Regions from separate parts of the Paenibacillus sp. FSL F4-0236 genome, predicted to be linked through region 2. Evidence: predicted binding sites of a transcription regulator. Region 2 holds the regulator's gene; each other region holds the start of a gene.
What was found. Region 2 encodes Rex, which represses fermentation and respiration genes when NADH is low (regulators of the CRP and FNR family bind a similar motif). Its sites were predicted from a motif close to TTGTGAAATATTTCACAA; they were not measured.
Positions count from the first base shown of each region.

Region 1: a site for Rex is predicted at 2,296-2,313, ahead of adhE (bifunctional acetaldehyde-CoA/alcohol dehydrogenase). Genes of this name have one in related genera too.
Region 3: a site for Rex is predicted at 6,204-6,221, ahead of NSQ29_RS15535 (DUF1641 domain-containing protein). Genes of this name have one in related genera too.
Region 4: a site for Rex is predicted at 6,770-6,787, ahead of NSQ29_RS07145 (flavocytochrome c). Genes of this name have one in related genera too.

Region 1 covers NZ_JBBOBK010000001.1:1,001,646-1,009,551, reverse strand. Annotated here, with positions in the region: gene adhE (bifunctional acetaldehyde-CoA/alcohol dehydrogenase) at 1-2,221, opposite strand, end outside; gene NSQ29_RS04530 (ABC transporter substrate-binding protein) at 2,623-4,086, opposite strand; gene NSQ29_RS04525 (carbohydrate ABC transporter permease) at 4,219-5,091, opposite strand; gene NSQ29_RS04520 (carbohydrate ABC transporter permease) at 5,093-6,013, opposite strand; gene NSQ29_RS04515 (response regulator) at 6,131-7,459, opposite strand; gene NSQ29_RS04510 (cache domain-containing sensor histidine kinase) at 7,479-7,906, opposite strand, start outside.
Region 2 covers NZ_JBBOBK010000001.1:1,277,270-1,285,175, forward strand. Annotated here, with positions in the region: gene NSQ29_RS05835 (tetratricopeptide repeat protein) at 1-42, shown strand, start outside; gene dinG (ATP-dependent DNA helicase DinG) at 179-3,040, shown strand; gene NSQ29_RS05845 (redox-sensing transcriptional repressor Rex) at 3,172-3,825, shown strand; gene NSQ29_RS05850 (amidohydrolase) at 3,812-5,113, shown strand; gene NSQ29_RS05855 (cell wall elongation regulator TseB-like domain-containing protein) at 5,283-5,801, shown strand; gene NSQ29_RS05860 (hypothetical protein) at 6,210-6,752, shown strand; gene NSQ29_RS05865 (AAA family ATPase) at 6,745-7,906, shown strand, end outside.
Region 3 covers NZ_JBBOBK010000001.1:3,401,123-3,409,028, reverse strand. Annotated here, with positions in the region: gene NSQ29_RS15575 (GyrI-like domain-containing protein) at 8-454, shown strand; gene NSQ29_RS15570 (phosphotransferase enzyme family protein) at 451-1,413, shown strand; gene NSQ29_RS15565 (DUF3888 domain-containing protein) at 1,474-1,959, shown strand; gene NSQ29_RS15560 (hypothetical protein) at 2,139-2,474, shown strand; gene dnaN (DNA polymerase III subunit beta) at 2,496-3,623, shown strand; gene NSQ29_RS15550 (hypothetical protein) at 3,695-4,315, shown strand; gene NSQ29_RS15545 (nitroreductase family protein) at 4,423-5,040, opposite strand; gene NSQ29_RS15540 (DUF2785 domain-containing protein) at 5,303-6,145, shown strand; gene NSQ29_RS15535 (DUF1641 domain-containing protein) at 6,354-6,797, shown strand; gene NSQ29_RS15530 (NAD(P)/FAD-dependent oxidoreductase) at 6,837-7,906, shown strand, end outside.
Region 4 covers NZ_JBBOBK010000001.1:1,568,044-1,575,949, forward strand. Annotated here, with positions in the region: gene NSQ29_RS07110 (MFS transporter) at 1-106, shown strand, start outside; gene hcp (hydroxylamine reductase) at 200-1,492, shown strand; gene NSQ29_RS07120 (hypothetical protein) at 1,873-2,307, shown strand; gene NSQ29_RS07125 (hypothetical protein) at 2,684-3,892, shown strand; gene NSQ29_RS07130 (hypothetical protein) at 4,067-4,540, opposite strand; gene NSQ29_RS07135 (hypothetical protein) at 4,812-6,089, shown strand; gene NSQ29_RS07140 (DUF6855 family protein) at 6,212-6,622, shown strand; gene NSQ29_RS07145 (flavocytochrome c) at 6,805-7,906, shown strand, end outside.

The DNA of each region.
Region 1 (7,906 bases), 280 kb from region 2:
ACTGTCCGCCCCATTTATGTGCCAAACTGTGGTTAATACCCAAGAATGCATTGGCAAAGGCCATACCAGCAAGTGTTGATGCGTTATGCATTTTCTCACGTGCTACTCTGTCGCCTTCCAGCGCCGATTTTTCAAGGTATTGGAATACCAGTTGGATGGCTTTAATAGCTAGACCATCAGTGTAGTCACTCGCCATAACTGATACATAAGCTTCGATAGCATGTGTCAATACGTCCATACCTGTATCAGCAACAGCAGTTTTTGGCAAGCTGTATACGAACTCTGGATCAATGATAGCTACATCTGGAGTTAACTCGTAGTCAGCCAAAGGATATTTAGTGTGCTGTTCAGTTGTTTTATCGGTAATAACTGCGAAAGATGTTACTTCCGAACCTGTACCCGAAGTAGTTGGAATAGCTACAAATTTAGCTTTGTTACCAAGTTTAGGGAATTTGTATACCCGTTTACGGATATCCATGAATTTTTGTTTCAGACCATTAAAGTCTGCGTCTGGATGTTCATAGAATAACCACATTCCTTTTGCAGCATCCATTGGGGAACCGCCGCCAAGTGCGATAATGCAGTCCGGTTGGAATCTGTTCATCATTGCAGTACCTTTTTCAACTGTAGTTGTCGATGGATCTGGTTCAACTTCAGAGAACACTTCGATAGCTACAGGGGTTTGACGTTGACGCAGGTAATGTTCAACTCTTTCAACATATCCAAGCTTAACCATCATTGGGTCAGTGATAATTGCGACACGTGTGATATCAGGCATTTTGGTCAGGTACTGAGTAGCGCCTTTTTCGAAATAGATCTTGTCAGGTACTTTAAACCATTGCATATTCACGGTACGACGATTCACCCTTTTCACGTTGATCAAATTGATTGCTGTAACGTTTTGCGACACGGAGTTACGTCCATAAGATCCGCAGCCCAGAGTCAACGAAGGGATATTAGTGTTGTAGATATCGCCGATCGCACCATGTGTGGAAGGCGAGTTAACGAGAATACGTCCTGTTTGCAGACGGTTAGAGAACTTCATGATTACTTCTTCATTGTTGGAGTGGATAGCCGAGCTATGTCCCATACCACCAAATTCAACAATTTGAGCTGCGCGTTCGATACCTTGATCTGCATTCTTAACTTTGTAGCAAGCAAGAACCGGGCTTAATTTTTCAGCGGAAAGTGGATATTTAGTGCCTACACCTTCAAGTTCTGCTACCAGAATCTTTGTGCCGGCAGGGACTTGAATGCCACACATTTCAGCAATCTTCACTGCGGATTGACCTACGATTGCTGGGTTAACCGCACATTTATCTACGTTCATTGCTCCACTAGTCAGTTTGGCAGCTTCTTCTTTATTCACAAAGTAGCAGCCATTAGCAATCATCTTTTTCTTCACTTGATCGAAGATTGGTTCTTCGATAATAACAGCTTGCTCGGAAGCACAGATCATACCATTATCAAATGTTTTAGAAAGAATGATGTCCGTTACGGCTTGATCAATATCCGCGCTCTTTTCAATGAAAGCAGGTACGTTACCAGGGCCTACGCCAAGTGCTGGTTTACCACAGCTGTAAGCTGCTTTTACCATTGCAGAACCACCAGTTGCCAAGATAAGAGCAACGTCTGGGTTGTTCATCAATGCGTTTGTCTTGTCCATTGTTGGCATTTCAATCCATTGGATACAGTTCTCAGGAGCGCCAGCTTTCACGGCAGCATCATGAAGAATTTTTGCAGCAGCTGCACTACACTCTTGCGCAGATGGGTGGAAACCGAATATAATAGGGTTCCGTGTCTTAATCGAAATCAACGCTTTAAACATCGTGGTGGATGTAGGGTTGGTTACCGGTGTGATACCCATAACAATTCCGACGGGTTCAGCAATTTTTTGGAAGCTATCATAAGCGTTGTCTTCAATAACGCCTACTGTTTTATCGTATTTAATTCCGTGCCAGATATATTCAGTTGAGAAGATGTTCTTCGTAATTTTGTCTTCGTATACGCCGCGTCCAGTTTCTTCTACGGCCAATTTTGCGAGGTACATATGTTTGTCGAGTCCAGCCAACGCCATTGCATGAACGATTGTGTCAACTTGCTCTTGGTCTAGCGCCATGAACGCCTCATGCGCTTTTTTTGCTTTATCCACTAAATTCTGAATATACTCTTCAGCGGTAACTTGTTTAACTTGGGCGGCGACTTCGTTCTTAACTGCCATCTCCCTCGTCCTCCTGTCAATTTTTAGTTGTTTTTCTCTACACATTTATCTTATCACATGATTTCCACCTTGTATAGTGAAATCTTTCACAAAGTATAAAGTTTTTTTGATTTGTTTTCAAAGCGCTTTCATTCGATCATATTATAGTCTTTTTACCATATTATGTGCTATAAAACCCTTTAAATCTTAGAATTATACTTTAACAAGCAAAATTTTAGCTCCTTTTTATTCCATATATCTAAAATCAGTACACAAAAATGTATTCTCTTCATCACAGTCAATTACGATTTCCCTACACTGTAATAATTTCCAATTGATTATCACTATTTCTGAAGATTTATAAATTTATAAATCTTCAGAACAAAAAAACCGACCCCAAAGGGGCCGGTTTTTGCATTAGACTATTCCGCTTTAATCGTATCAAAGAATTTCTCTTGCACTGTTTTAGCTGCTGCTTCTAACTGGCTCTTGGAATCCGTTCCTTTTTTGGAGAACAGCTCTTGAATAACATTGGACATGGTTGCGTAATAGTCCTGTGTGTTGTATTGAGCTTCAGGTTTACCATCCAAAAGTCCCATAATGTCAGGGCTATATTGGTATACATTTGTGTACTTGTCATAAACCGCTTTGGTCTTCTTACCAAACTCAGAATCAGCTGAGTAGTAGTCTAAGAGCGGCGGGATAAAGTATTTGCCATCGGTTGTACGTTGTTGAAGAATTGCATCCAGCGCTTCCAAACCTTTGTCAGAGAAATAATCAAAAGTAATGTAGCGGAATGCCATTTCTTGTTCATCTGGCGTAGCATTTGGATTAATTACTAGATAGTCACCACCAAGTACCCCTGTGTGCTTTCCGCCTTTTTCCATAGCTGGCATAGGATACGTAAGCACATCCTCAGGTTTCAGTCCACCTTGGTTCAACGCTTGCTCGATAACGCCATCAGACCCGGCCATTACCATTGCTGTACGACTTTGTTGGAACGCACCTACAGCATCGCCCCAACCAAGTGCCCAGTCCTGTGGAATCGCGTTAGCTTCCCATCTAAGTTTCTTGTAGAAATCCAGTGCTTTAACGCCAGCATCGGAATTAAATGTAGCTATAACCTTACCGCCTTCAATTTTTTGAATCTCTCCGCCAGCTTCAAACAGGAAGTTGGTCCAGTTCCAACCTGATTCGTTCCCCTTACCCATTGGAGCAATACCGGAAATACCTTTTTTGGCATCAGCTACTCCTTTAGCCGTATTCAGCATATCATCCCAAGTCCAATCCATAGGTGGAATGGCTACACCTTTTTCATCCAGCATTTTTTTGTTGATCATAGTGGTTGTTACATAACCTTTTTGTGTTACTCCGAAAACTTTGCCGTCGATAATAAATTGATTTTGAAGCACGGTGTTAATTTGATCTTTAAATTCATATTTGTTCCACAGATCTGTGATGTCAGCAACCCAGCCCTTTTCAACCAGGAATTTAGCTTCTGTAGCAAAAGTATTAAAGAAGGTTGGTGCTTCATTCGCAGCCATTTTAATTCCGATTTCACTTACATTGTACTGCCAGTCGTCTTTAACGATTTCTACGTTCGGATATACCTCTTGGAAACGTTTGATTTTGTCGTCTTCCTGTGCTCTTATTTCAGTCAAATCAGGTGTTGGATAGTGAATCTTGATCGTCACTTTTCTTTGAGTAATGTCATCCACTGGCGCATCTGTAGCGGTTGCTGTATTATCCGTTACCGCATTTGTTGGCGCAGCAGATGCTTCCCCGCCTTTGTTCCCCGCTGTGTTTCCGTTATTGTTGCCGCTGCAAGCAGATAGCAACGATCCGGCTACAAGTACGCTTAGTAGAACGCTAGAGTACTTACGCATTGAAACTCCCCTTTTCAATTCATAATTATCTTACATATCGATCATAAATTAGAAACCGTTTACAAACGAGGTGCATTTATATTCCTTTCATGTGCATGTTTACGATCCATGGTTAAATTCGTCGATAATTGCTTATCCTTTCACTGCCGACAAAGCAACCCCACGCATAATGAATTTCTGGAAAATCAAGAAGACAATGATTGGAGGCAAGGATACTATAAACAGGATTGCAAATTTAATATTAGTATTGAGTGCCTTCACATTAATAACGTATTTATAAATGGCTGTCGCAAGCGTATATTTCTCTTCACTGTGCATAACCAGAGATGGCCAGAACCAGTCATTCCACGCGGTAGAAAAGATAAAGATCGCTAATGTAGCAAAAATCGGAATGGATAGTGGCACGGCAATGGAGAAAAAGCTTCTCGGCTCAGAGGCCCCATCAATTCGTGCTGCTTCAAAGATTTCTGGATGAATCCCGTCAAAAAAGTTCTTTAACAATAGAAAGTAGAACGTGTTCGCTCCCGCAGGCAACCAGAAGGCCGCGTACTGATTTAGCAATCCAAGCTCCTTCAAATTGACAAAGTTCGGGATCATGTAACTGGTCGCCGGAATAAACAATGTCATCAGGAAGAAGAAGTAAATAGCTCTTTTGTAAGGAACATTCATACGAGAAATACTAAATGCTGACATTCCCAATACGACAAGCGTCACGACCATATTCCCTAAAAAGATATAAATGGTGTTTCTAAGGAACATGGGTAGATCAATGTAATTCATCGCATCTTTAAGATTACTGAAGTGCCATTCCTGAGGGAAAAAATGCGGCGGGAATGAATTCACTTCTTGATTCGACTTCAACCCGTTGAATAACGTCATACAAATCGGGTACAGCATGCTAAAAACCATAACCAAAATGACTACGCACATCAAGCCATAAACAATCTTATTACTTGTTTTTTTCAAATCGTGTTCTGAAAGAATTCCTCTATCTGCGCTTTTCATCTTAGTAGTCCTCCTTGTTAAGCTTGAACTGTAAAATGCCCAAACCACCTAGGACAATGAACATTAACATGCCAAGCGCAGTAGCTGTTCCATAATCGAGTCTTGTAAATGCATATTTCACGATCAACAGCGCATAGGTAAGCGTAGTATTATTTGGCCCGCCATCAAGCAGCGCCATCTGTGACTGATACCCTTGTGAAGTACCAATAATTTGCAGGATCAGCATCAAAAAGATTAAATTACGCAGTGAAGGCAATGTGATGTACTTTATACGTGCCCATATACCTGCTCCATCAATCTCAGCGGCTTCATACCAATCTCTTGGAATGCTGAGTACAGCAGCTAAGTATATTAGCATCCCTGATCCGAACTGCTGCCATGTTTCCATAAACACAAGGGAAATCATCGACCATCTTGTATCTGTTAAGAAGGCAACCTGATCCACACCCATTGTGCCTAGTAACGCATTAATCGGGCCCACCGGATCATAAAGCCATCTCCACAGTCCATAGAGAACCACACCAGGCATTACGAAAGGAAGGTAAGCCGCTACACGTACAAAGCCCCCAAACTTTCTCAGCTCCGAGATCATGATGGCAAAAGCAATCGGAACCCAAAAACCGATAATAAGACATAGAAACATGTAATACCCAGTGTTCTTTAATGCGGTCAAAACATCTGGATCACTAAGTGCTCTACTGTAGTTCTCAAAGCCTACAAAGCTATTACCTTTCACAAAATCAACATGGTAGAAGCTGTACAGTAAGCCTTTAAAAATTGGAACCCACAAGAACATAATAAAAATAATTACGGCAGGTACGAGGAACATATATCCCCAAAAGTTTTTCTTCCAGCGGTTTTGCTTGTACGGTGTCCCCTTCAGCGTCGCCGGGTTTTCGGTTACTACTGCGGTTTGATTCATCAGGCTCCCTCATTCCATTGTTCTATCAGCATTTTTCGCAAAATGCTTCCTACCTTAAATTGTAGGAAATGAGGGTTGTACTGAACATGTCTATATCTACCGAAGTCATGAGTGTTTTTACTTCTTCAATTCACTGGGGCTAATCCCATAATATTTTTTGAAAATTTTACTAAAATGCTCGGGCGATTCATAACCCACACGTTCCGCAATTTCGTATCTGCGAAGATCGGTATTCAAAATCATCTCCCGACTTTCTTCCATCCGGAGCTTAATTACATATTCCCACAGGTTATAACCTGTATTTTTCTTAAATAGGTAGCTCAAATAATTGGGGCTAACATGATTCTTTTTAGCCACATCGTGAATAGTAAGTCCTTTTTGAGCATAGTTCTCGTCAATATATTCTTTTGCTTTTTGTACGATCAGATTGCTATGCGTATGAAGTTCTTCTACAGAAGGATCACTCGTGTAACTGTTCCAGTTGAAATCCCCATAATAGAACACGTAATGGTCACTATGCTCATTATTCCAAAGAATTGCATTAGAGGCCTGACGGTTCAACACGGCCATAAACGAAAGCCCCTTTAAAATCTGGCTAATGCCAATGACTACGTTCAGATGTAAATATTTATGGATATTAAAATGTAGACTACGACCAAGTATATCTAGCCTGTTGATTTGGCCGGCAGAAGAATCCTCATAGCTTTTTTCATCCCATTGAATAATGATCGTAATTTCTCCATCCGGCGCATAAAAGGCTATCGAGTTCCATTCCTGATCCATTAATTCTTTGGCAATGTTCAGCGCAGCATAACAAAGAAGCCGTCTGTCCCGCATAGTATACTGCTTCTCCTGATTCACTCCAGACAGTGGCACCTTAAGTTTTAAGACGGAAAAATACGGCCCTTGTAGCTTCAGGTTATCCAGCTTCAGCAGGTTATCTCCTTCAGCTAGTACAACCCCAGGGTCAATGAGCAATTCGTTCAAGAGCTTGCTATATTCCGGCAGCGGCTCTTCCAGTCGAAAGCTTTCGTTAATTCCAGACATGAAGACATCTAGTTCTGGTGAAGGCTTCCCCATCTTAAGGAGCACATTTCGGACCGAATCCAAAAACTGCTCACTATTCAAAGGCTTGATTAAATAATCCTTTGCCCCGAGCCTAACAGCCATTTGAGCATATTGAAACGTCTCATGAGCAGAAATCACGATGGTCTGTACCCATGGTTTGGCTAGTTTGGCATGCTGCATCAAATCAATTCCACTCATCGCACCCATCTGTATGTCCGTAACGAGCAGATCAATTTCCTCCATACGTATACAGTCTAGTGCTTCAAATCCGCTATTAGCTGTATAGATATTAGAAATATCCAGCCCGGATGAAGCTAATAAATTGCTCAATCCTTTACAAATCAATGGTTCGTCATCCACAACCAATATATTGAACATATCTGCATGCTCCCCTTCCTTAGTCCTGATTCTCCGATTTCGGAAGCTTAACTGTTACTAGCGTTCCGCCTTCTGTACGAGGGGTATAGCTGATGCCATAATCAGAGCCAAAATGTAAATGAATACGCTGGTTAATATTGCGGATACCATAACCGCTAGTGGGATTGGGGCTTTCATCATTCAATACAGCTTCTATGGCTTCATAGTCAACAGACTTATAGCCGTTATCTTCAATAGAGATCCTAACGGTTTCATCCTCACATACTGCTGTGATGGTGATCTCACCATCCTCACCCATATTTTTAACCCCATGAATAATAGCATTTTCTATTAATGGCTGCAGCGTGATTTTTGGAATTAGGTTGCTTTTCGTATCCGGGTGAATATTCATCACAACTTGAAATACATAATCATAACGGTGCTGCTGTAGCTTGATATAGGCCGTTG
Region 2 (7,906 bases):
GGTAAGCTTCATTTCGGAAATCAGCTTGTTTCATTATTGTAAATTATTACGTTTACGGTTTATTATTCCGCGTTTTCATTCAAGCGATGCATCCCCTGAACCAGTGGTGTGCATCGCCTTTTTTCGCAACTTCTGTTATGCTGATTAAGAGTCTCAATTGAAAGGGAATAGAATTATAATGAAATTTGCCGTGCTTGATTTTGAAACAACGGGAACCCAATCCGTGGGTGAAATTATCCAGGTTGGCCTTGCAATTATAGAAGAAGACCGGTCCATCTCCCGGGTATATGGTTCCTACGTCAAGCCCAGAACGCCGATACCTCCTTTTATAACTGGTCTAACGGGGATTACCGACGATGATGTAAAGGATGCACCTGAGCTGGATGAGATGATGATGGAGCTTGTCCCACTCTTGGATGATGTTGTGCTTGTAGGGCATAATGTCGCATTCGACTTCCATTTTTTGCAAAATGCCTTAGACCGATGTGGGTATTTACCATTTCAAGGGCGGATTTTAGATACGATTGATTTTCTGAAAATCTGCTTTCCTTCCCTCACATCCTATCAACTAGGATCAGTTAGTGCACATTTTGGAGTGACGCACGATCGTCCGCATCAGGCAGACAGTGATGCACTCGCAACTGCTCTTGTATTGCTGAAATGTCTGGAGGAGCTCTACGATTTGCCTCTGCTGACGATTCAGAGACTCTGTGAGCTGTTTAGGGAAGAGGATAGTGATCTGGGTTGGTATTTTGATGGTCTGCTGCGTGAACGGGAAGCGGAGACGCTTCAGCCCGAAGGTGATCTGACTTTCTATCGTCAATTAGCGCTTGCTGTAGGAGACTGGAACGAATTAGCTCCACCTCGAGACGAGCATGCTGAGAATCCACTACACAATTTATCTTTTACAGATTATATGGATGAAGTAACGAAACGACTTAAAGAAACTTTGCCACAGTATGAAAGCCGAGAAGCTCAGGATATTATGATCAATGAGGTGATGACGGCACTTGCCGAAGATAAGCATCTATTGATCGAAGCAGGGACAGGAACCGGTAAATCCCTTGGTTATTTATTGCCTGCCATATACCAAAGCGTACGCACTAATGAAAAAGTCATGGTCAGCACTCATACTATTAATCTGCAGGATCAATTGCGTGAGCGTGATATTCCTTTGTTAACGCAGGTAGTTCCTTTTCCATTTAAAGCTGCAATTTTTAAGGGCAGAGGGCATTATTTGTGTCTTCGTAAGTTCGAACATAAAATTAATAAAAAAGACTTTATAAGTCCGAGGGAAGATGCGCTTACTGCGGCTCAGATGATCGTTTGGCTGACACAAAGTGAATCAGGAGATGACGAAGAGCTCAATCTAAGTGGACGTGGCGGAGATTTTTGGGAGACGGTAGCAAGCGATACCGATTCTTGTCTGGGTCGCTCGTGTCCTTGGTTCCGTAAGTGTTATTATCATCGGGCTAAGCATGAAGCTGGTATTGCAGACGTGGTCATTACGAACCACTCTAAGCTTTTCGCAGATGTTAAGGCTGGGCATCAACTACTTCCGGCTTATGAACATCTTGTAATAGATGAGGCCCATCATCTGGAGGACGTGGCTGGCAAGCATTTAGGCATGCATATGAAGCATTTCACGGTGGCACATACACTATCGCGTCTTTATAAGGATAGTCGAAATGGCCAACTTCCTACACTTCGCCAAATGCTTCAGTCATCAGGCAGTGAGGAAGCTTCTGAATGGAGCGGAGTGATCGATAGAATCTATCCGGACCTTCTTACCGTAAAAGAAACCTGGGATCTGCTTAGTGATAAACTATTCAGCCTCTTGCCGGAACGCAGCGATGCAGCGGCGGGAGAAGCCGGCCAGTTAGTCATGCGGCTACTTCCTACCCGTAAACCGAAAGATTGGGATGAATTGGTTGCTTTAGAGAATACTATGAATCTGACATTAAGCGAAATTATCCGTAAAGGTGATAAAATGCTTAATGAGATGCGAGATCAAGAAGGTCAATCTTCCTCAGATAGCCTAGTTACCGATATTAGCGGCTTATTTAAGGATTTAGCTTCTATACGTGAGCAAGTACGGTTTTTTATGGGATTAAATGATGAGAATGTAGTATATTGGCTGGAGGCGAATGGAAATTATCGCAGTAAATCGCTACAGCTGTATGCCGTTCCTGTTGATGTTAGTACTCAGCTTAAGGAGCTGTTTTTCGACAAGAAAAAAAGTATCGTACTAACTTCGGCGACACTCTCTGTGGATAAATCATTCCAGTTTATGATTGATAATCTCGGACTTAATGAAGCTGCGGAAGAGGGGCGTCTGATGACATCACTCCTGCCTTCTCCCTTTAAGTATCGGGAGCAGGCGCTGTTAGTTATTCCGCGGGATTTCCCAAGTGTGAAGGGGAGTGTAGGCGATGCCCGATTTGTCGATACACTCGTACAGTCACTAGCAGAAGCAGCTATTACAACACGTGGGCGGATGCTTGTCCTGTTTACTTCTTACAAGATGCTACGCCAGGTTTACGATCCTCTGAAAGAGGCTCTAGCCTCACAAGAGATCACGGTGTTAGGTCAAGGCGTGGAGGGGGGCAGCCGTAGCAAGCTGATCCGCCGTTTTCAGGACAGTGCAGCTTCTGTACTGTTAGGAACAAGCAGCTTTTGGGAAGGTGTAGATATTCCAGGTGAAGCATTAACATGCTTGGCCATCGTGAGACTCCCATTTCAACCGCCAAACCACCCCCTAGCGGAAGCGAAGTCTGAGTTATTACAAGCCCAGAAAAAGAATCCGTTCATGAAGTTGTCTGTTCCTCAGGCGGTTATTCGCTTCAAGCAAGGATTTGGGAGGCTGGTACGGACAGCGCAAGATCGGGGTATTGTTATTGTGTATGACACAAGGGTGATCGAATCTCACTATGGGAAGTATTTCCTCTATTCGTTGCCTGGCCCGAAAATGGAGCATATGCTTACGGATCAAATGGTTCCTCGTATAGCGGAGTGGTTGGAAGACGGAGGCGTTTCTTGAAAAGAACGTCATCGATCTTATTAATCACTCTACAAGGAAGGGCGGTATAAGAATACCGCTCTTCCTTGAGACGAGGTGCAGATATTTCGATAGGATTTGAACAGAATATCACTTAAATTAGGAGGTAAATTATGAAATCGGATAAAATATCAGAAGCCGTTGTTCGCAGACTTCCTGTGTACTTGCGTTTCTTGAATGATCTCCAGAAACGTGAAATATTAACCGTTTCCTCACAAGAACTAGGACAAAAACTTGATTTGAATCCTGCTCAAATTCGTAAAGATTTAGCTTATTTTGGAGACTTTGGTAGAAAAGGTATCGGGTATGACGTAACTTATCTTATTGAAAAAATCCGTCATATTCTGAAGCTGGATCAACAATTGAATGTGGCTTTAGTAGGTGCCGGTAACCTTGGACATGCATTATCTAATTACAATGCTTATCTGAAAGATACTATGAAGATTACCGCTATATTTGACTCCTATGCACCTAAGGTAGGGCGGAAAATCAACTCTCTTACCGTTCAACCGATGGAGGAGCTTGGTCAGACGGTTCGTGAGCAAGGTATTCGAATTGGGATCATTACTGTGCCTGATTCAGAAGCGCAGAATGTAGCAGATATTCTCATTGAGTCTGGCATTGAGGCGATTTTGAATTTTGCACCAGTGATTCTAAAAACACCATCGAATATCCGGGTTCATGCTGCCGATTTTACAACGGATTTGCAAAGCCTTGCTTATTATTTGAAAGACGGAAAGGAAGAAAGCGGAAATGAAGAGCAGTAAAACGATTATTAAGGGCGGGCGTTTTCTTATTCCGGGAACGGATGAGCCGGTTCTGAATGGATATATGACTATTGAAGATGATTTGATCACTTACATAGGAAAAGAAGAGCCTTTAATGGAAGATGATGTGCAAGTTGTTGATGGCAGTCGTCTGCTGTTTATGCCAGGTCTGGTAAACACACATGGCCATGCGGCAATGTCATTGCTTCGTGGTTATGGAGATGATTTAGCACTTCAGGTGTGGCTTCAAGAGAAGATGTGGCCGATGGAAGCGAAATTCACTGGAGAAGATGTATACTGGGGAACCTCCTTGTCGGTACTGGAAATGCTAAAAGGTGGTACTACAACCTTCTTGGATATGTATGATCATATGGATCGAGTAGCAGAGGTAGTCGAATTATCAGGCATTCGTTCTGTACTGATGAGAGGCGTAATCGGATTATGCCCAGAGGAAGTACAAAATCACAAGCTTGCGGAAGCGATTTCTTTTGCACGAAATTGGCATGGTAAGGCTGATGGTAGAATTACGACGATGATCTCGCCACACGCCCCATATACTTGCCCACCGGACTTCTTTGTTAAGTTTGTTCAAGCGGCACATGATTTGGATTTACCGATGCATACCCATATGTCCGAGACCAAACGCGAAGTGGAGCAGAATGTGGTGGATTACGGACTTCGGCCAGTAGCGCATTTAGAGAAGCTTGGAATGTTCACACGTCCGTCTATTGTTGCACATGGCGTTCATTTGAATGATGAAGAGATCGAGATACTGGCTCGTCATGATGTAGGCGTGTCTCATAACCCAGGAAGTAATCTGAAACTGGCTAGTGGAGTGGCTCGGGTTACGGATCTTCTAAAGGCTGGTGTGAAGGTATCACTGGGTACAGATGGTGCGGCAAGCAATAATAACCTGGATATGTTTGAAGAGATGCGTCTTGCAGCCCTCATCCATAAAGGTGTAAGTGGTGATCCGACGGCTGTTCCAGCTCCGGAAGCGCTGCGTATAGCTACAGAGTATGGCGCAAAGTCTATCTTTTTAAATGATGTGGGTAGACTCGCTGTTGGCATGAAAGCGGACTTTATCGCGATTGATATAGACCAGCCGCATTTGCTACCACACACAGATCTGTTGTCTCATGCTGTATACTCTGCCAGTGCCAAGGATGTTGAGCATGTATGGGTGAATGGTAAACAGGTTGTAAAACACGGAGAATGTGTAACGCTAGATGAGGAAGCAATCCGTCGTAAGGCACAAGAATCATTTGATGGACTGCTTAAACGGTAGTCTAAGATCATAACGAATAACTGAAAGGCTGTGACTTTCTGCGATTGCAAAGTTACAGCCTTTTGTGTTTCTGATAATTAGATCATTGAATTGGATATGAAACTTTGGATAAACACACAGGTGTGTTATATAATCAAAAAAGATATATTACTAGAAAGGGAGCTGTACCTTGAAGAAAAGGAAAAAATGGATCCTCCTGGGGTCAGTTCTGATTCTGCTCCTTCTGTTCGGACTTATCCAGTTCTATGCTTATATTATGAAAGATCAATGGAACGAGCGAGATATCGCTAAGGATGTCGCTAAAACCAGTGCTGGTCTGACAGAGGTAACCAAAGCGCAGAAATCCGTGTGGGATGATAATGCGGTGTACTGGGTCTTAACAGGGAAGAATGAAGCCGGGACCGAGTTGATGGTTTGGGTACGTTTTACTGTAGACGGGAAGTTTGCTGAAGGAACCGACGCAGTATATGCTGAAGAACTAAGTAAAGGGACCTCTGAAGCGAAAATGCGTAGCCTTATAAAAGCCGATCTTCCGGACATCAGCATTGAGCGGTTGTTGCCAGGAGTATATAACGGGGAGTATGCTTGGCAGCTTTTTTATAAACAAAGCGGTCGATATTATTATCAATTTTATCGGTTCTCAGATGGGGCTCGAATGGGTGAAGGTTACAGTTTACCTAGCCGCTAAATTAAACAAAAGCATTATAGGAGAAACAAGCGGACCATTTATGGTTCGCTTGTTTTTTAAAATGACATATTATTTGATATACTATAAGTACACGAATTGTGATATACTATAAGAGTAGTTTTTATGTATTGGTATTTAAAGATTCATACGAAAAAAGGTCTGTTAGTTAAGAGTAACAGCCCTTTTTTTGTCGAATTAAATCAATAAATTTAATAAAATGGAAAGAATTAAAAAATAAAATTTTAAATATCTTCACACTTTTTTTCAATATAGTATATACACCTGTGATATACTACTGTTTGTAATTAGAACAGTGTTAGTAGAACGTCAGGCTCTGATGAGCTCTTAGCAGCTATGACTTTGGATCATTCTGTTTACATTTTTTCATCTTTGAGAGGAGGACGTTTCTTGAAATTACGTCTTGTACCTGTACTGATAACGTCTCTACTGTCGGCTATGCTATTATTCGGAGGATTCTTTTTATATCGTCAGTTTGCTTTACAGGAACCGCTCCAAAAGATTGTAACCGGATTTGAGGGAGTAAATACTTCACATATTAGTATTAACCGCGATGAGGTCACTTTGAAACTTGATTTGCAGCCGGGCACGAATTTACGTGATCTAGTATCGTATGTATCCAAAGAAGGAAAATCAGTGATTGAAGGACGTAAACTTAAACTCGATGTGGAGCAAAATTCAAGTGAACTATTGGATGATTACTGGGATAAAGCGATGTTCTCTGTAGCTGAAGCCATGGAGAGCCGTAAATATACGATTATACCTACAGAACTTGATAGATTGAAACAGCAAAATACGGAATTTAAAGATGTGATAGCATCTACTGATATCGACGACAACAATGTGTACGTAAGCTTGAGTAATGGAAAAGAAAGCAAATTTATTATTTTGCCGCGAAAACCTGCGACCTTGGGGGTATGGAATAATGCCTAAGTACCTTAAAGAAATTTTACTCGGATTTATTCCTGTGCTGTTTATTTTCATGGCTTTTTTAGGTATTAATATATTCCCGATTGTTATAGCAGCTGGAATGCTTACTGCATTACTTATAATTGCTCATTTGCGTGGCGGGCTTACGGTGAACGCTGGTGCGGGGAAGAAACGCCAGAAGGAAGGGCCTTCAAAGCTCACTTTTGAAGAAATTGGTGGGCAAGACAATGCGAAGCAAGAGCTTCGTGAGGCACTCGATTTTTTGATCCGGCACGAGGAGATTAGTAAATTTGGGATTCGTCCTTTGAAAGGGATTCTGCTCACTGGCCCTCCAGGAACAGGTAAGACCCTTATGGCCAGAGCAGCAGCGCATTATACAAACTCCGTATTCGTAGCTGCATCAGGTAGTGAATTTGTAGAAATGTATGTTGGTGTCGGGGCTGGTCGGATCCGCGATTTGTTCAAGGATGCTCGTAACCGTGCTGTTAAGGAGAACAAACAAAGTGCCATTATTTTTATTGATGAAATTGACGTAATTGGCGGTAAACGTGAAGGCGGCCAGCAACGTGAATATGATCAGACCTTGAATCAGCTGTTGACTGAGATGGATGGTATTTATAATAACGAAACTCCGCGTATTCTACTGGTAGCTGCAACAAACCGGAAAGAAATGCTTGATTCGGCATTGCTACGTCCTGGACGCTTCGACCGTCATATTCAAGTGGACATGCCTGACAAAAAGGGCCGCAAATCGATTCTGGAATTGCATGCGAAGAATAAACCTCTTCATCCAGATGTGAGTCTCGACAAAATTGCTGAAGAAGCCTATGGCTTTTCCGGTGCTCAGCTTGAAAGTGTTATGAATGAGGCCGCGATTTATATGATGCGTGAGGACTTGACGAAAGTTGAGCAGCGGCATCTGTCGATGGCGATTGACAAGGTAATGATGGGTGAAAAAACGGATAGAGAAACAAATCACGAAGAGAAAAAGAGAGTTGCCATTCATGAATTGGGACATGCCATCATGGCAGAGCTCCTTCGTCCCGGAAGCGTTAGTCAGGTTACGCTGACTCCGCGTGGGCAAGCCCTTGGTTATGTGCGACATAATCCTCAGCAAGAGCAGTATTTGTACACCAAAGATTATCTCGAAGATCAGA
Region 3 (7,906 bases), 2.1 Mb from region 2:
ATTATTCATGATGGATGAAGGTGTAGTCCAAGTGCTCGAATTACCGGAGATGAAGCTAATAGGCTTGAGTATTACTTCTTCCTTTGTAGGGCACGAGACGGAAAGAGTAGAGGCGATGAAGCGAGAATTTAATAGTAGAAAAGATGAAATTAGCAATATTATTCACCCTGAACGATACCTTAGTCCACATTTTACTTCGGAGAATTTATTTACCTATATGATCTGTATGGAAGTGGAGGAACTCACGAATGTTCCTGAAGGTATGCTTGGTTTTACGATCCCGGCTCATCGGTATGTCCAGGTGAAATCCAAAGGCGATCCTTATGAGATTCTTCATACTTATGTGAGAGAAAATGGTTTGCAGAGTAATGATCGTGCATTGGCTATTGAAGTTTATCAGTTTGCTAATCCTACGTGGCCTGATGAGGTTGATGTGTACATTCCATTGCGATGAGAAATAATTATAAGCAAGCAGCTTTAATGGCGCTCCGGCACTTTGACCTCGATTGGACACAGATTCGTTTTATCCAACGATCGGACACCTGCAGTTTTGTAATAGAGACTAATAAAGAGGGGACTTTTTTGCTGCGTCTTCATTCGGGGAGATCTAAAGAAGAAATTAACTCCGAAATCGCATGGCTGGAGCTTTTGAAGAGGAAAATTGATGTCCCCCTGCCGAAAGGCGTTCATGATCGAACGGGTTCTGTTACGTTCAAAGTGGAGCAAGGTAATGAGGATGGTATATATGCATCGTTAATGCGCTGGGTTGAAGGCGAACATGCGAACGAAAGACTTACCGAAGATCAAATTTACAAAGAAGGCGTTCTATTAGCCAAGCTACATAAAGCGACACAGGAGCTTGAGTTACCTCCAGGCTTTAATCGTCCTGTGTGGGATGAACATAGCTTTAGAAAAGCAATGCTCCGATTAAAGCTGCACTACCATAGTTTTCTTTCGGATGATGAGTTCGTGCTGTATCAGTCTGCGGCAGAGAAATTATACGGCTGGTTAAGCAAGCAGCATAAAAATAAGAACAGAAGGACTTATGGGGTTATCCATGGTGATTTACATCAAGGGAACATCATATTTAAAGAGGGTGAACCTCGACCGATTGATTTCGGAAGATGTGGCTGGGGATATTATCTTTATGATGTGGCACATACCATTCTAGGGTTGTATCCTTTACAAAGAGAACTGGTCATTAAGGGTTACGAAAGTGTGGCCAAGCTTGATGGGGAGTGGTTTCAGACTTTAGAGAATTTTACGGTCATGGTTATGATCGAAAATTATTGCCATCACGCACCCGACCCTAGAGAAACCGAGGGACTGAAAGCAGAACAGCCTTATGCGCAAGCGATTCTAAGGAATTATCTTAGGGGAGATCCCTTTCTTTTTAACACAATTGAGATTTAGCGTATAAAAATAGGGCCTCATTGGGGAATTTATAAAAAGTTCCCTAAGGAGGCTATTTTGATGAAAAAAAGCTGGATTGCTCCTCTTCTTATCGCAGTTATGTTCTTGCTGGGGCAACAACCTTGCTCCGCTAATGGCTTAGTTCAACCGCAATCTGAGGCTCCGCTTAGATCTGAATCGGAACCGAAGCTTCCAGATCAGGATTCCCGCGAGCTCATGTACAAAGACACACTAATGCTCTTCCTTTTACCCCATATTGAGAAAAAAATGGCTGAGATTTATGCGCCACTTCTGACGATAACTCCGACAGTGTATCCTTATTTAGTAGATGTTACAGATATAAAGCGAGTGAATGGATTTCGTCGGTTTGATTTCTTAATTACACTCAATATACACCCTACAGTGGGTCCACATCTTTCCGTTGGAGAGGATACTATGACTTTTAGAATCACTCCTGGTCCTAAGGTGAAGTTAGAATCATTCAAGCATTTGAGAGACCCACGAAAGTCTGACCTTACACCAAATTACCAAAATATCTTGAGATAGTGTGGTAATTAACTCTTACAATCACAATTTCGAACGCTTACCCAGCTAACCACACACTCCGATCTATGGGGTGTTTTTTTTGTGTCTAGAATGGTGGTGGATTATTGGCATGTATGGTATTATGAAAATAGTGGATTTAATGATTTTAGTTACTAAATTCAAATTATGAGGTATGAGGATTGAGTGATCATAAATTCGAAGACGAACACAGAGATGAAATTTTAAGTGAATTCAATTCTAAAATCACAAGCGATATCACAAGCAGCTCTAAGGATAAAGTTAAGGTAGGCGTAGCTACTAAAGACGGGCAGTTAGGGTTTCTTTTTACGAGGGGAGGTCTTCGGGAAGGGGCTGGCAGAAAAAGCACCGGTATAACTAAAAAGGTATCTTTGACGTTACCAGAAAACATCTGGCAGGAGATAGAGCAGGCCTGTGAGGAACAGAACGTATCTCGCTCCCAGGTATTTCGGAACATTATTGAGGCACATTTTGCAAAGGAATCTAAGGAGAGTTAGGTGAGGTCTTTGCTAATCCATGTGTCAAAAGATTCTCTTAGCACAGCACTACAAGCAGTCTTAAAAGCTATATCCGCGAATAGTTCCTCCCGTGTTCTTTCCGGAATACATATTCAGGCGCAAGCGGAGGGTCTGACTTTAACAGCCAGCAATATAAGAATGACCATTGAATATAAGCTTCCTGTGAAGATGGATTCGATGATTGTACACAAACCAGGTGAGATCGTAGTGCCCGCACGTTATTTTTATGAGATCATCCGCAAGCTTGACCCTGGATTAATTAGGCTGGAAATCGCAGAGACATTGATTCTAAATATCCAATCGGGCAATACTCAGTTTCGTTTATGCGGGATGGACACTGCAGAATTTCCGAGAATCCATTACGTGGATCATCCAAACACCCAAAAGATACGCATGAAGAACACACTTTTGAAGCAAATATTTAAACATGTGGTTTTTGCGGTCTCTTCGTTGGAAACAAGACCTGTGCTCACAGGTGTTTCACTTCAAATAGATAATCAAAATATTCGCGTAGTCGCCACTGATGGCATCCGCCTCGCTCAGCATGTTGTTGAAAACGTAGAAGATTACGGAGCAAGTCCTTTAAATGTTATTATACCGGGCAGCACCCTTGAGGATCTTTTAAAAATAATAAACGATGATGAGGGCAGCAGCATCCAAATCGAGATAGGTCAAAAACAAATCAGATTTATTTCTGATGGCTTGAGGGTTCAGTCTGCGCTACTTGAGGGCACTTATCCCTATGTCGATAATTTAATTCCACAAGTATATATATCCGAAGTGATCGTTAAGACAGAGCGTTTGTTGCGTGTGGTTGAACGTATTGCTATATTGGCTGGTGAAAGTGTAACGCTCGGTGTATATCCCTCCGGTATACTTCATTTAATATCCAGGACCGCCGACGTAGGTGAGGCAAAAGAGGAGATTCCATTGGAGTATCTAGAAGGTGAATATTTTCGAGTAGCTTTTAACGGAAAATATTTCAGAGACATCCTTCGGGCGATCGATAGTGAGACGCTTAGAATAAGGTTTGCTGGAAAAGAAAGACCACTGGTGATACAGCCTGTAGACATGACTTCGTCCACACTTTTTTTAATTACACCAATGAGGACGCAGGATGGAGGATAGACATATGAGCTTGCTAAGTAGAGTTCTCTTTGCTGAAAAAATATTATATTAATTACTTGGAGGAATGATCTATGAATCTGTTTCAGATGGGATCAAAACCGCTTGGGACCGAACGAATCACTGCATTTTTAGAGGATAATTATGTGAGTATCGGATATCCCGGAATAGGGGATTTGGAGAACATCAGTAAAGTGGAGCTCCGTGATCGGATGATTCATACATACCAATACAGTGAGTTGGAGCTTACAAAACATATACAAGCCATTCAACTCTTCGTACATACGATGCAGGATGGCGATTATGTGCTGGTGTGTGATGGCGATTGGGTACATCTAGGAGATCTAGGCGATTATTTTTACAATGAATTATTTGACGCGCCAGACATCGGTACATGCCATCGACGTGGTGTAACTTGGCTGAAAAGTCTTTCTATAACCGATCTAAACGCAGGGATAAAAGAGTTTCTTAACAATAGTGGAGTGGTTAAACAGTATAAGGGGCCGATGCCTAGTGCTCGTGTGGATCTGTGGATTACAGGTTCTTCTGATTCAGAGCAAGCGGTGAATAATCGAGTGTATGTGGATGAAGAGACATTATCAATGGCGCTCGATATTTTGAAGGAAGCTCTTGTTAGTGAGAACGCCGATCGACGGGAACGAGCAGCAATTGCAATTCTTCAGTATGCTAAGTAGTGAAGAAAGATTTAAGCTCCACATCCTTAGTAAAAAAGCGTTCCATCCGAACTTCAAATATCGGATGAAACGCTTTTGTTATATCTATCGATATCTTCCAATAACCCTCAGATAAATTCAACGAATTCATTGACCGGTTTACGATAGCCACGTGGTCTGATTTTATGTTTCTTGTCTTTTCCGATAGTGATCAGCATTACCGGTACCATATGATCGGGTAGATTTAAAGTGGATTGAATCGCTTCCGGATCAAAGCCGATCATCGGGCAGGTATCCCAGCCTTTATCTTTGGCAATCAGCATGAAGTGCATGGCAGACAGAGAAGCATTCCGAATAGCCTCATCTCTTTGGAAAGCATCATTTCCTTTGTATGCATTGTTAATCGTTTCTATCTCTGCATCATAATCCTCTTGACTCATAGCCCCTAAAGCTTTAAGTCCTCCGAAGATTTCTGGGGCTTTCAGATAAGCATTCTTATCCCCGAGTACCACTATTACCGCTGAGGCGGAGTGGATTTTATATTGACCGTAAGCGGCTTTACGAATCTCTTCTTTTAAATTCTCATCAGAAACCACTTTATAATTGGCATGTTGAAGATTATATGCAGATGGAGCCAATCTGGCGTAAGAGAACATTTCCTCAAGTTCATTCTGAGGGATCTTCACCCCTTCAACAAAATTCATAGCAGACCTGCGGGATTCAATCAAATCTGTAAAAGCGCTCATGAGTTATTCCTCCATATGTTATGTATTTGCTTGTTAATTATAAATAAGTGATATTTATAAATGAACTAACTATTAGTTACTAACTCAAAATAGCACAGTTAATTATATTCGTCAATGATTAAATTCACTTCATTTACATTCAGCTCTCTAAGTACTTTGGAATGTCGAAGAATAATTACTATGTTGTAAAATATTGGGATGTAAATTAGGATATTAGGATACGAAAAATTTAATTGCTTTTATTAATGAAAGGGTGGGAATGTTGAACGATACTAGAGAGCAGTTGATAATTGACTTGCAAAGAATTGAAGAGAACGATTACGAGCTTAGAAGTGGGGAGCAATTAAGGGATTATGTGAAATTGATGCTTGAGTACATAGGAGATCCACAGCCGAAGCTACGAGATGACTTGATCTATTCCACCTTCTACAAATGGGTTAACGAGAAACAATGGTTTAGTGATGCGGAGCTTCGTGAACTACTTTTGATTCTCCTTGACGAGCAGCATTTGTTCTATCACATTGGCAGCAAAGAAGATCAGGCTGTGTTCACAAGAACGTTTTCGGTATTGATCGTTGCGCTGATTCTTCAGCGGCATAGGGAACAGGCTTTTTTAGCTAGCGCAGAGTTTATAAATGTGAAGGAAGCGCTTATTAGATATTATGAGGAAGAACAGGATTTACGAGGATTTATGCCTGAAGAAGGTTGGGCTCATGCTGCAGCCCATGGCGCAGATGCCTTGGATGAACTGGTACTCTGCTCGGAGAGTGATGCTGCAATAAGGGAAGAGGTTTTGGCAGTCATCCAAAGGATGCTTTACAACGATCAGCACATATTTAGCGACGAAGAAGATGAACGGATCGCTACGATTGTAGCTACAATGATAGATCATCATTTACTTCCACAACAATCTATTGTCGACTGGATTCGCAACTTGGAGCAATGTGGGGGGTGGCCGAGAAGCCGCGGCCAGTACGTTGCTCGTGTGAACACCAAAAATTTCGTTCGTTCTCTGTATTTTAGATTGCTACCATTAAAGAACAATCCGGCAATGGTCGAGGTTTTATTGAAAGCGGAGATGAATTTGAATGAATTTACACAATAAGCATTTAATCATCTATGCATGTATAAATAATATCGAAAATTATGACTAATTTATTTTAATGTAATAAAAATCACAAAACTTTAGAAAAAATCAAAAACTTTGTGACATTTATAACTTGATAAGTGCTATAATAGAAATATGGCGTTATAAGTTTTTATTTTTTTATTACTATTAAGCAGCAAAGCTTATTTGCAGAGGAGATTCGGATATGTCAGAAACAATCACTCAAACACAACCTGAGCAAGAATCACCAAAATTAGCTGTCACTCAAGAACAAATGAATGTTCTAGAGCAGCTATTGAAGCCTGAAGTTCAGGAGTCGTTAACTGTCTTAGTGGAACAGTTGCCAAAATTAACAGAGCTTGTCGGCGTGCTCACAAAGTCATATGACTTTGTTCAAACTGTTGCTGCGGATGAAGTCTTGAAAAGTGATACGGTAAGTGCAATTAAAGAACTTGCTGAACCAGTGGTGCATTCGGCGAAGAATATGGCAGCTACAGTGATCGAAGCGCAAGATCGTGCGAATGAAAATAGCGATGTGATCGGTGTATTTGGTCTTATGAAGATGATGAAAGATCCACAAGCACAGAAGCTTTTCCGTTTCGTAAATGCTTATCTTCAAGTTGCCGGCGAACGCAGTCAACAGAAATAATATTTTTTATATCTCATTCGTAAGGACGGAGGAAACATCATGTCTAAACATATTGTCATTCTAGGAGCAGGTTATGGTGGTCTACTAAGCGCCTTAACTGTACGCAAGTACCTGAAGAAGGACGAAGCTAAAATTACAGTCGTTAATCAATATCCTACACATCAAATTATTACAGAATTGCATCGTCTTGCAGCGGGTAGTGTTGCAGAAGGTGCTGTTGCTATGCCATTAGCTAAGCTTTTTGCAGGTAAAGATATCGACCTGAAAATTGCAAAGGTGAATTCTTTTTCTGTTGAAAATAAACAAATTACACTATCTGATGGTGTGACATTGTCCTACGATGCTTTAGTTGTGGGTCTTGGAAGCACTACGGCTTATTTTGGCATTCCAGGTCTTGAGCAATACAGTATGGTTTTGAAATCGGCAGCAGATGCTAACAGAATTCATCGTCATATTGATGAGCGTATCCGTGAATATGCGAAGTCTAAAAATCCAGCGGATGCAAGCATCCTAATCGGTGGCGGTGGCTTAACAGGTGTTGAACTTGTTGGTGAAATCGCTGATGTGTTGCCAACACTCACTAAGAAATATGGCGTGGATCCTAAAGAAATTAAACTGATGCTGGTTGAAGCAGGTCCTAAGATTTTACCAGTATTGCCAGATGCATTGATCGAACGCGCAGTGGCAAGCTTAGAAAAACGTGGTGTTCAATTCTTGACAGGACTACCTGTTACGAATGTAGCGGATAATGTCATTGACTTGAAAGATGGTCAAAAAATTATTGCTAACACCTTCGTATGGACTGGCGGCGTACAAGGAAATCCACTGATTGGTGAGTCCGGTCTTGAAGTGAACCGTGGTCGTGCAACGGTAAATGAATTCTTGCAATCCACATCACACAAAGACGTATTCGTTGCTGGTGACAGCGCCGTTGTCTTTGCCGAAGATGGTCGTCCATATCCACCAACTGCACAAATCGCTTGGCAAATGGGCGAATTGATCGGGTACAATCTTTATGCATACTTGAAGGATAAATCATTTGAATCCTTTAGTCCGATCAACTCAGGGACGCTTGCGAGCTTAGGCCGTAAAGACGGTGTAGCCATCGT
Region 4 (7,906 bases), 290 kb from region 2:
TCCGCTTCAGGCGTTCAAAATGGTTTTTGGGATTAATCTTTTCATTTGTATAGGCGTTATTATAATGATGGTTGTTATCAATAGACGGCCATTTAAATCTGCTTGATCTAAAAAAATGTGTGTGTAATCACAACTCAAGGTTTGGTGTTCTGTTACGTTGAGAGTAACGAAAGATTATCTAAATATGGAGGATAACGATATGTTTTGTTACCAGTGTGAACAGACACCGACTGGCGGTTGCACCGTTGTTGGAGTATGCGGCAAAAATGAAACCATTGCGAGTTTACAGGACACGATGATTTTTGCCTTAAAAGGAATTGCAGCTTATGCAACACATGCTCGGCAGCTAGGATATAGCGATCCTGAAGTGGATCGTATTACCCACGAAGCTTTGTACATGACCTTGACCAATTCCAACTTTAATACGCAGGAGCATTTGGAAATGGCGATGAAGGTTGGAGATGCGGCGGTTCGCGTCATGGATCTGCTGGATCGTGCGCATACGGACCGCTTCGGGATTCCACAACCAATCACAGTCAGCCAGAATAAAATTGAAGGTCAATGTATTGTGGTGACAGGGCATAACCTGTATGCACTCGAGGAATTGCTGCAGCAGACGGAAGGAAAGGGCATCAACATCTATACCCACTCGGAAATGCTACCTGCCCATGGCTATCCAGCGCTCAAGAAGTATAAACATCTGAAAGGCAACATCGGCAAAGCTTGGTACGATCAACGCAGACTTTTCGAGCAGTTTCCTGGTGCGATTCTTGCAACTACAAACTGTGTGATGCCGATTAAGGGTACGTATGCAGACCGCTTTTTCTCATATGAAGTAGCAGGGCTGGAAGGTGTAGCGAAAATCACGAATGACGATTTCTCCCCCCTGATTAATCGTGCGTTGTCATTACCTGCGGCTGATGTAGAGTCAGATCTGGTACTTACGACAGGATATCATCATGAAACAGTAATCGGGCTGGCACCAGAGATCATTCAGGCTGTCAAAGATGGGCATATCCGCCGGTTTTTCGTCATTGCAGGTTGTGACGCGCCAGGTAAAGGTGGGAATTACTACCGCGAGTTGGCGACATCCTTACCGAACGATACCGTCATTTTAACCACTTCTTGCGGAAAATTCCGCTTTAATGACGTAGATTATGGAACTGTTGGAGACACAGGCATTCCGCGTTATATTGACCTTGGGCAATGTAATAATTCTGGTTCTACGGTGAAAATTGCTTTAGCTCTGGCTGAGGCATTTGATTGTACGGTGAACGAGCTGCCTGTCAGCATCGTGCTGTCTTGGTTTGAGCAGAAAGCAGTAGCCATTCTGCTTGGTTTGTTCAGTCTTGGCATTCAGGATATTCGTATCGGACCGAAACCGCCTGAGTTTATCTCGGATGGGGTGTTGGATGTGTTGGTAGAGCTCTTTGGATTGAAGCTGATTACAACTGCCGAGGAAGATATGAACGCGATGTTGGCGTTGTCGTAGGTTTAATAATCATGTTATGTGGAATAGTTCGACAGAGGGTGTCCCAAAAGTCATAAAATGACGGAGGGACACCCTCCTTTTTTAATGTGGGGGCGTAGCGGTCATTTCCAAAATTCAGGTGAAAAGTAGGTAGACTCAGGACAAGCGATCACTATAATGGAAATAAGATACATTCATAGAACCGATTTATAGCATATAAACAAGAATTCGGCTGAGTAAATAAGCGATTAGAGGAGGCCATCTCGTGGGAAGATCATTCGCAAATTTGCATATCAGGTCGAACAACCTTGAGAACACGTCGAAGCATTAAGAAAGCTAAGCGAAAGGCATGGCGAATATTAGGTAAGTCAAATAATGAGGCTACAGAGATCAAAGTTGTCATGTACGTAAGCAAAAGCAACGAGAACTGGATCAGCGTGCTCCACGATTATTTTGTATGGGGTACGGTGAAGGAGATCGGCAAAACGTTGTTCTCGCTTATCGAGGAGCCAGTGATGACCGTCGGATATATGAATGAGGAAATATTCGAGTTGTCGTTTTTCGAGAATGGAAACCTTCAAGCCGAAAGAATCTTTTGTGAACAGTGGACGAGGGATGAATATGAACAACTCAAAGAAGAGCGTCTTAATGATGACTACTTGCGGAAAGCGTTGGATATCCGTATTGAGGATTTTGAGGACCTCATTAGTATTACGAGACCGGAACAAGCCGTAGATAAGCTGTCAGAAATCGTAAGAATGTCTTTATGGAGTGATTCGGAGTGGATCACGCATGAAGAAACTCTCAGAGAACGTTTTGGGACATATGAATTTTGAAAAAAGTATGAAGGAATACCGGAATCATGTTTGCGTTAAAGTTTATCTGTTATCTGGGTATTGTTCGTATGCCATTGATTCTCTGTAAACAGGAGGAGTATTTATGCACATCGTATCCCGGCCAACACCGCCATCTTTTACGAACAGGATGCTGGGCAGGCGTTTGAAGTTATGAAGCAGTGGCTCTTGTCGAAAGAGTGCGAAGCGATTTCAGAAAATAACAGATGAACTGCTGCCATTAGAGGAATTAGAAAATACATGGAAGTTCCTAATTTATTGATCAGACGATAGTTCTTTAACCGCGAATATTAGTTCAATTAGCAGTTAATTCACGTCGAATTGATCTTGATATGTTTTAGTGGAAAGGATGATAGAAATGCCAAATGATAACCAAGCTCGTCCTTCAGCTGGTTCTGTTAGAGAAGTTGGTAGTTATCCTATCGATCTGACAGGTCCATGCAGTCACACTCTTGTCATTAAGCCTGGTGTGGGTAGTCTATCTATTGGTCCGTCGCAATTGGGGAAGAAGGCAGACCTTCATGTCGCGTCTGATGCGCAAATCGATTGGACCGTATTCGATGCCTTTGCCACGCCGGCTGGCTCTCCCTGGCCACGATTTCTACATTATACAGGCAGTGACCCAGGCTTTTTTGACTGGGCAAAGAAACGGCCCATTGAAGAGATGACGTGGACACCGATCCTGTCTGCAGACACGGTGGTGGACACCAGTCAGTCCAATTTGTATGGCTTGCAAATCGAGTTGGCCCCATCCGGGAGTTCCCTTAGCCTAAAGCTTCCAAAGCGGTCTTTCCGTCTGAGTGTGTCCGGCGATCTAACACGCTTCTCGGCCACAGGCGATATGCCATCATCCCTGACACTAGCGCCGCGTACCGGCCGACGCAAGAATGATATTCCTTTCTTGCTGCCCGACCTGGGTGAGTTGCACCAGGTAACGAGCTTGACGCTACAGAACACACCGCTGGGACAGCCTATCTCGCTGGAGTGTCTAAATCGGTATCCAAACCTTAACTCATTGAGTTTGTGGGGGAACTTCTGCGACCTGGACATATTGGCTCAACATGCCAAATTAACGAATCTGGAGCTACGTTTCATGCCGGATCTGGGGGAGCTTCCTACCTTGAACTCCTGGCCGTTGCTTGACAGATTCATCGCCTACAATGTGGAAGAGATCGCTGGCAAGCATCTGAAACAGCAAATGAAAAAACGAGCTGAAGCACGCCCTTGGACCGACCATGCTTCAGTGAGCCAATTACGAAAGCCTGAGTGGTGGACGACAGAGTTCGGCCGCCCGTTCTCGTCCTGGCCTAAACGTCTGGCCAAGCTGGCTAATGAAGCTTATAACGTTGCACAGGCAACTTTGTCCGAGGCCCGAACCTTTGCCGAAGCCGAGGCAGCCATTTCTGCCTTCACCGCGCGCTTTAACAACCTCAAAGGCATCGAAACCACCGAACGAGAAGACCTTGCTGAAGCGGTATGGCAACTCAGCCAGTCTGATCATCTGATTGGTCAGCCAATAACAGAGGAGATGGCTCAACGCTGGTTCGATGCATCGCGCGATTACTGAATGAATTGAAAGTCATTACAAGCCTTGAACAGCTACAATCTTTTAAGAAAAGATTGAAAAAATATGTAATTAGGAGCAATGGAAGGTAAGTAAAAGAATGTACCTCTATTGCTCCTTCTCTCATTTAACCCTCCCAATTTAAAGAGTGCACTACATTATACTGGCGGGGTTTTGTTATATGATCAACCCCATTTCACGGAGTCTATCTTTAATTTTCTTTATACGAGCTTCTTTTTCGGTAGCTTCAGTTAATACCACCACAGATGTTTCGTTATACTTCTTTATAATCCTCTTTAAAGTTAATTCTTTCATATCCTTTTTACTCTGCATTGTAACACGAGGGACAATTCTATGGTTTTCTATGGTTTTGGGATCTGCAGAAATTCGTTCTAGTAAATTAAGTAGAAGCATCAGTCTTTTGTGTCCCAACCTCGGAACTTGGTATAGTTTTTTCCATGTGGAATTTAGTAGGTGATCAAGGTTTATATATCCCTTGGAGTATAGAGCATTTATGAGGCCCGTTAAATTTGGTCCCTGCTCTTCTGCATAAGCAACAGTTACAATACAAGCAATATCCTTCCTATAAAGATGCGCTGGAAGTGGGAAAAATTGTATTAACGCCGCATTTCCATCGATGATGTCATTCATGATGATTTACCTCCATTAAAAATATTTGGTCATTATTCACGTATAGAATTCTGGTGAAGGTTGTGCAAAATATTATTACACTCTGCATTATTAAAACCCAAGTTACTGATCATTTTCTGAACATCACCAAAGCCCATTGCCTGAGCTTGTAGAATATTCAGAAGATTTTACTATTTAAATAAGTAACAATCGACTCCAATATTCGCTGCTGCGCTTCGTAATCAACGCTAAGTAATGGTATGATGTAGGCATCAATTTTATGGGGTGCATTATGATGGATATTCGAATCAAAGAACTGCTTGATGCTACACAGCAAAAATATGGATTGGACAACTACTACTTACACTCTCATGAAATTTATCGCGACGTTACGATACTGGGAGAGACCAACTATTTTCTTAGTATGGAATGGTTTCCTGCACATATGAAGGAATGGAAGGGCGATTACAATCCGGAAGGAACTGCCGTCATCACGATTGACCTACAATCCCGCAACTATAAAAGTGTGATTTTTGTTGGCGGGATATCTTATGCGAATGGGACACCATTCCAAAATATAGATTTTAACGAAGTCATCCGGTGGATTGAAGATGAGGCAAGGATTGTATACGGTAAACAATTTCACTTAGAGAAGGAACAGATTGGAGAATATCATTTTATTGAGAAAATAGGTAGCATACCAGTCACTCCTGGTGGACGGATCGAGCTTCGCTTCGATGTGGAAGGCAGACTTGTTTTTTACAGTGTATATGGCCAGTTTCCTTCCAGCTCCCTTGTGCACAAAGAGAACTATACTCTCACACTTCAAACGATAGAGCCACAGGCGAGGAAACAACTACAGCTTATAGAATATCCGGTGTACGAGACGAAGCAACTCCTGCCGATCTATGGGATAGAAGAAATCTACATTACAAATGACGGAACAACCACCATCCCGTTTGAGTTTATATCAGGTACAAGAGCACGACTGAATATTGATCAAGTAATCCATTGGGAGCAACAGAATACGGAGCTGGAGCCGTTCGAAAGGACGGAGATACGCCTACTTGAGGTAGCTACCATTGAGCAGGCAATAGCTAGTGAGCCGCATCCGGACTCATTTCCTATCACAGACGCAGAACAAGCCGAATGTATACTCGCAGTCGAAGCTGGTTTAAGCCAGCTCTATCCAGATGAATCCGGAGAATGGATATTGAAGACTTTTCAACGGGAAAGAGGACATATTCAGGCAACACTGAGGATGAAGGCGCCAAGTAATCGTATATTCCAGCGTAAGATCCTCCTGTTCATCGATGTGCAGAATTATAAGGTTATAAATTATATGGATAACAAGCCAATGCTCGATATGTTTGATGAGTTCAAGAGCGAAGAGGGGATTTCTGTAAGCCATGACGAAGCTTATGACAAGCTCAAGGGATGGTTCGAATTAACACCCGTCTATGTGTATGATCCTGGGCAGAAGAAGTATGTGCTGTGCGGGAAGTTAGATTGTAATTATGCTGTGAAGGCCACTAGTGGAGATGTGGTGGAGTTGAGTAGTTTGGAATGATAGTGCAAGCTTTCTTATACTGAGTAGGACGAATAAAGGTAATGAAGTATAGTAAGGTGATGCAAATATAATAAAATGAGTAGAACTTACTAATTTTGTGAGTTACTTTGGGAGTTGAAAATATGACGACAGCTACAGGAACCAAGGAAAATCCTTGGAAGTTAAAGACACCACCGCAAACATCCGAGTATGAAATGTATAAGGTCGAAAAAGACGGTAAAGAAATTATAGTTTGCACTGTAGGGAAAACGGTTTTGCATTATGACTACCGCTGTATTGAAGATCTGCACGCCATGCTTATACAAAATGGTGATTGGATGGAGTTAGGAAGTGCTGATGAGCAAAAACCAGCAAAAGAAGGTACCGTTGAAGCATGGGGGCGTTCACCTGAAAACCCTGTCGGCGGTTGGTATGGATTAAAGAAGGGACTTCGGGGGCGATTCGGAATGTATATCCCACCGTTGCTCGAAGAATTGGGTCTTGCGGAAGTAGAGCATAATCCAAGAAACAATCGGATGAAAGCGATCTTGTAAACGAAGGAGAGCCTAAAGGCTCTTCTTTTTTTGAGCCATGCCCCTAACCGGTGGTCTTTCGTACACATTGCAGTGATTAATTTAGTTACAAAACGTTTTTTTTAGTTACATAAACTTTCAAGAGCAGGGCCTTTGCCGTTAAGCTGATTGTAAAAATATTCACAAGGGGGCAAAGCTATAACATGAATAAAAAAGTAACCACTGCTCTTATTCTCGTTCTCTCAGTCATGCTTGTTATCACAGGATGTGGCAACAGCAACAGCAGCAATGGAAACGGGAACAAGAACACCAGCAAGATCAACGAGACAAAGGAAACTGAAGCCGTTTCGGGAGCATCCAAAGCTAGCTATACACCGTACGATCAACTAAAAGATAAATATGACATCATCATTATTGGTGCAGGCGGTGCCGGAATGTCTGCTGCACTTGAGGCGAGAGCAAAAGGTATGAACCCGGTTATTTTTGAAAAAATGCCGGTTGCCGGCGGAAATACAACAAAATCATCTTCGGGAATGAATGCTTCTGAAACGAAATTCCAAAAAGAGCAAGGCATTGAAGACAGCAATGATCTGTTTTATGAAGAGTCCTTAAAAGGTGGCCATGATACGAACGATAAAGAGATGCTTCGTTTCTTCGTAGACAATTCCGCAAGTGCGATTGATTGGCTGGATTCTATCGGGATTAGATTGAATAATATCACGATTACAGGCGGGATGAACGAAAAACGCACACACCGTCCTGAAGATGGCTCTGCAGTAGGACAATACCTTGTCAAAGGCTTGGTGAAAAACGTACAAGAACAAGGCATTCCCCTTTTTGTGAACGCCAATGTCAAGGAAATTACCGAAAAAGACGGTAAGGTCAATGGCGTCAAAGTTATCTTTGACCAAACGGAAGAGAAAACGATTACAGCGTCTGCTGTCGTGGTGACAACCGGCGGTTTCGGCGCCAATTTAGACATGATTTCAGGAGTCAGATCTGATTTGGAGGGGTACGTTACCACCAACCAGCCTGGCAGCACCGGTGACGGTATCAAGATGATTGAGAAGCTCGGCGGTACCACAGTCGATATGGATCAAATCCAAGTTCACCCGACTGTGCAGCAGGAAAAATCCTATCTCATTGGGGAGGCTGTTCGTGGGGAAGGAGCGATCCTGGTTTCAAGTGTAGGTAAACGTTTCACAAACGAACTGGATACAAGAGATAATGTCACCGCTGCAATCAATAAGCTTCCTGAGAAGTCTGCGTTTCTTGTATTTGATTCCGGCGTAAAATCTCGCGCTA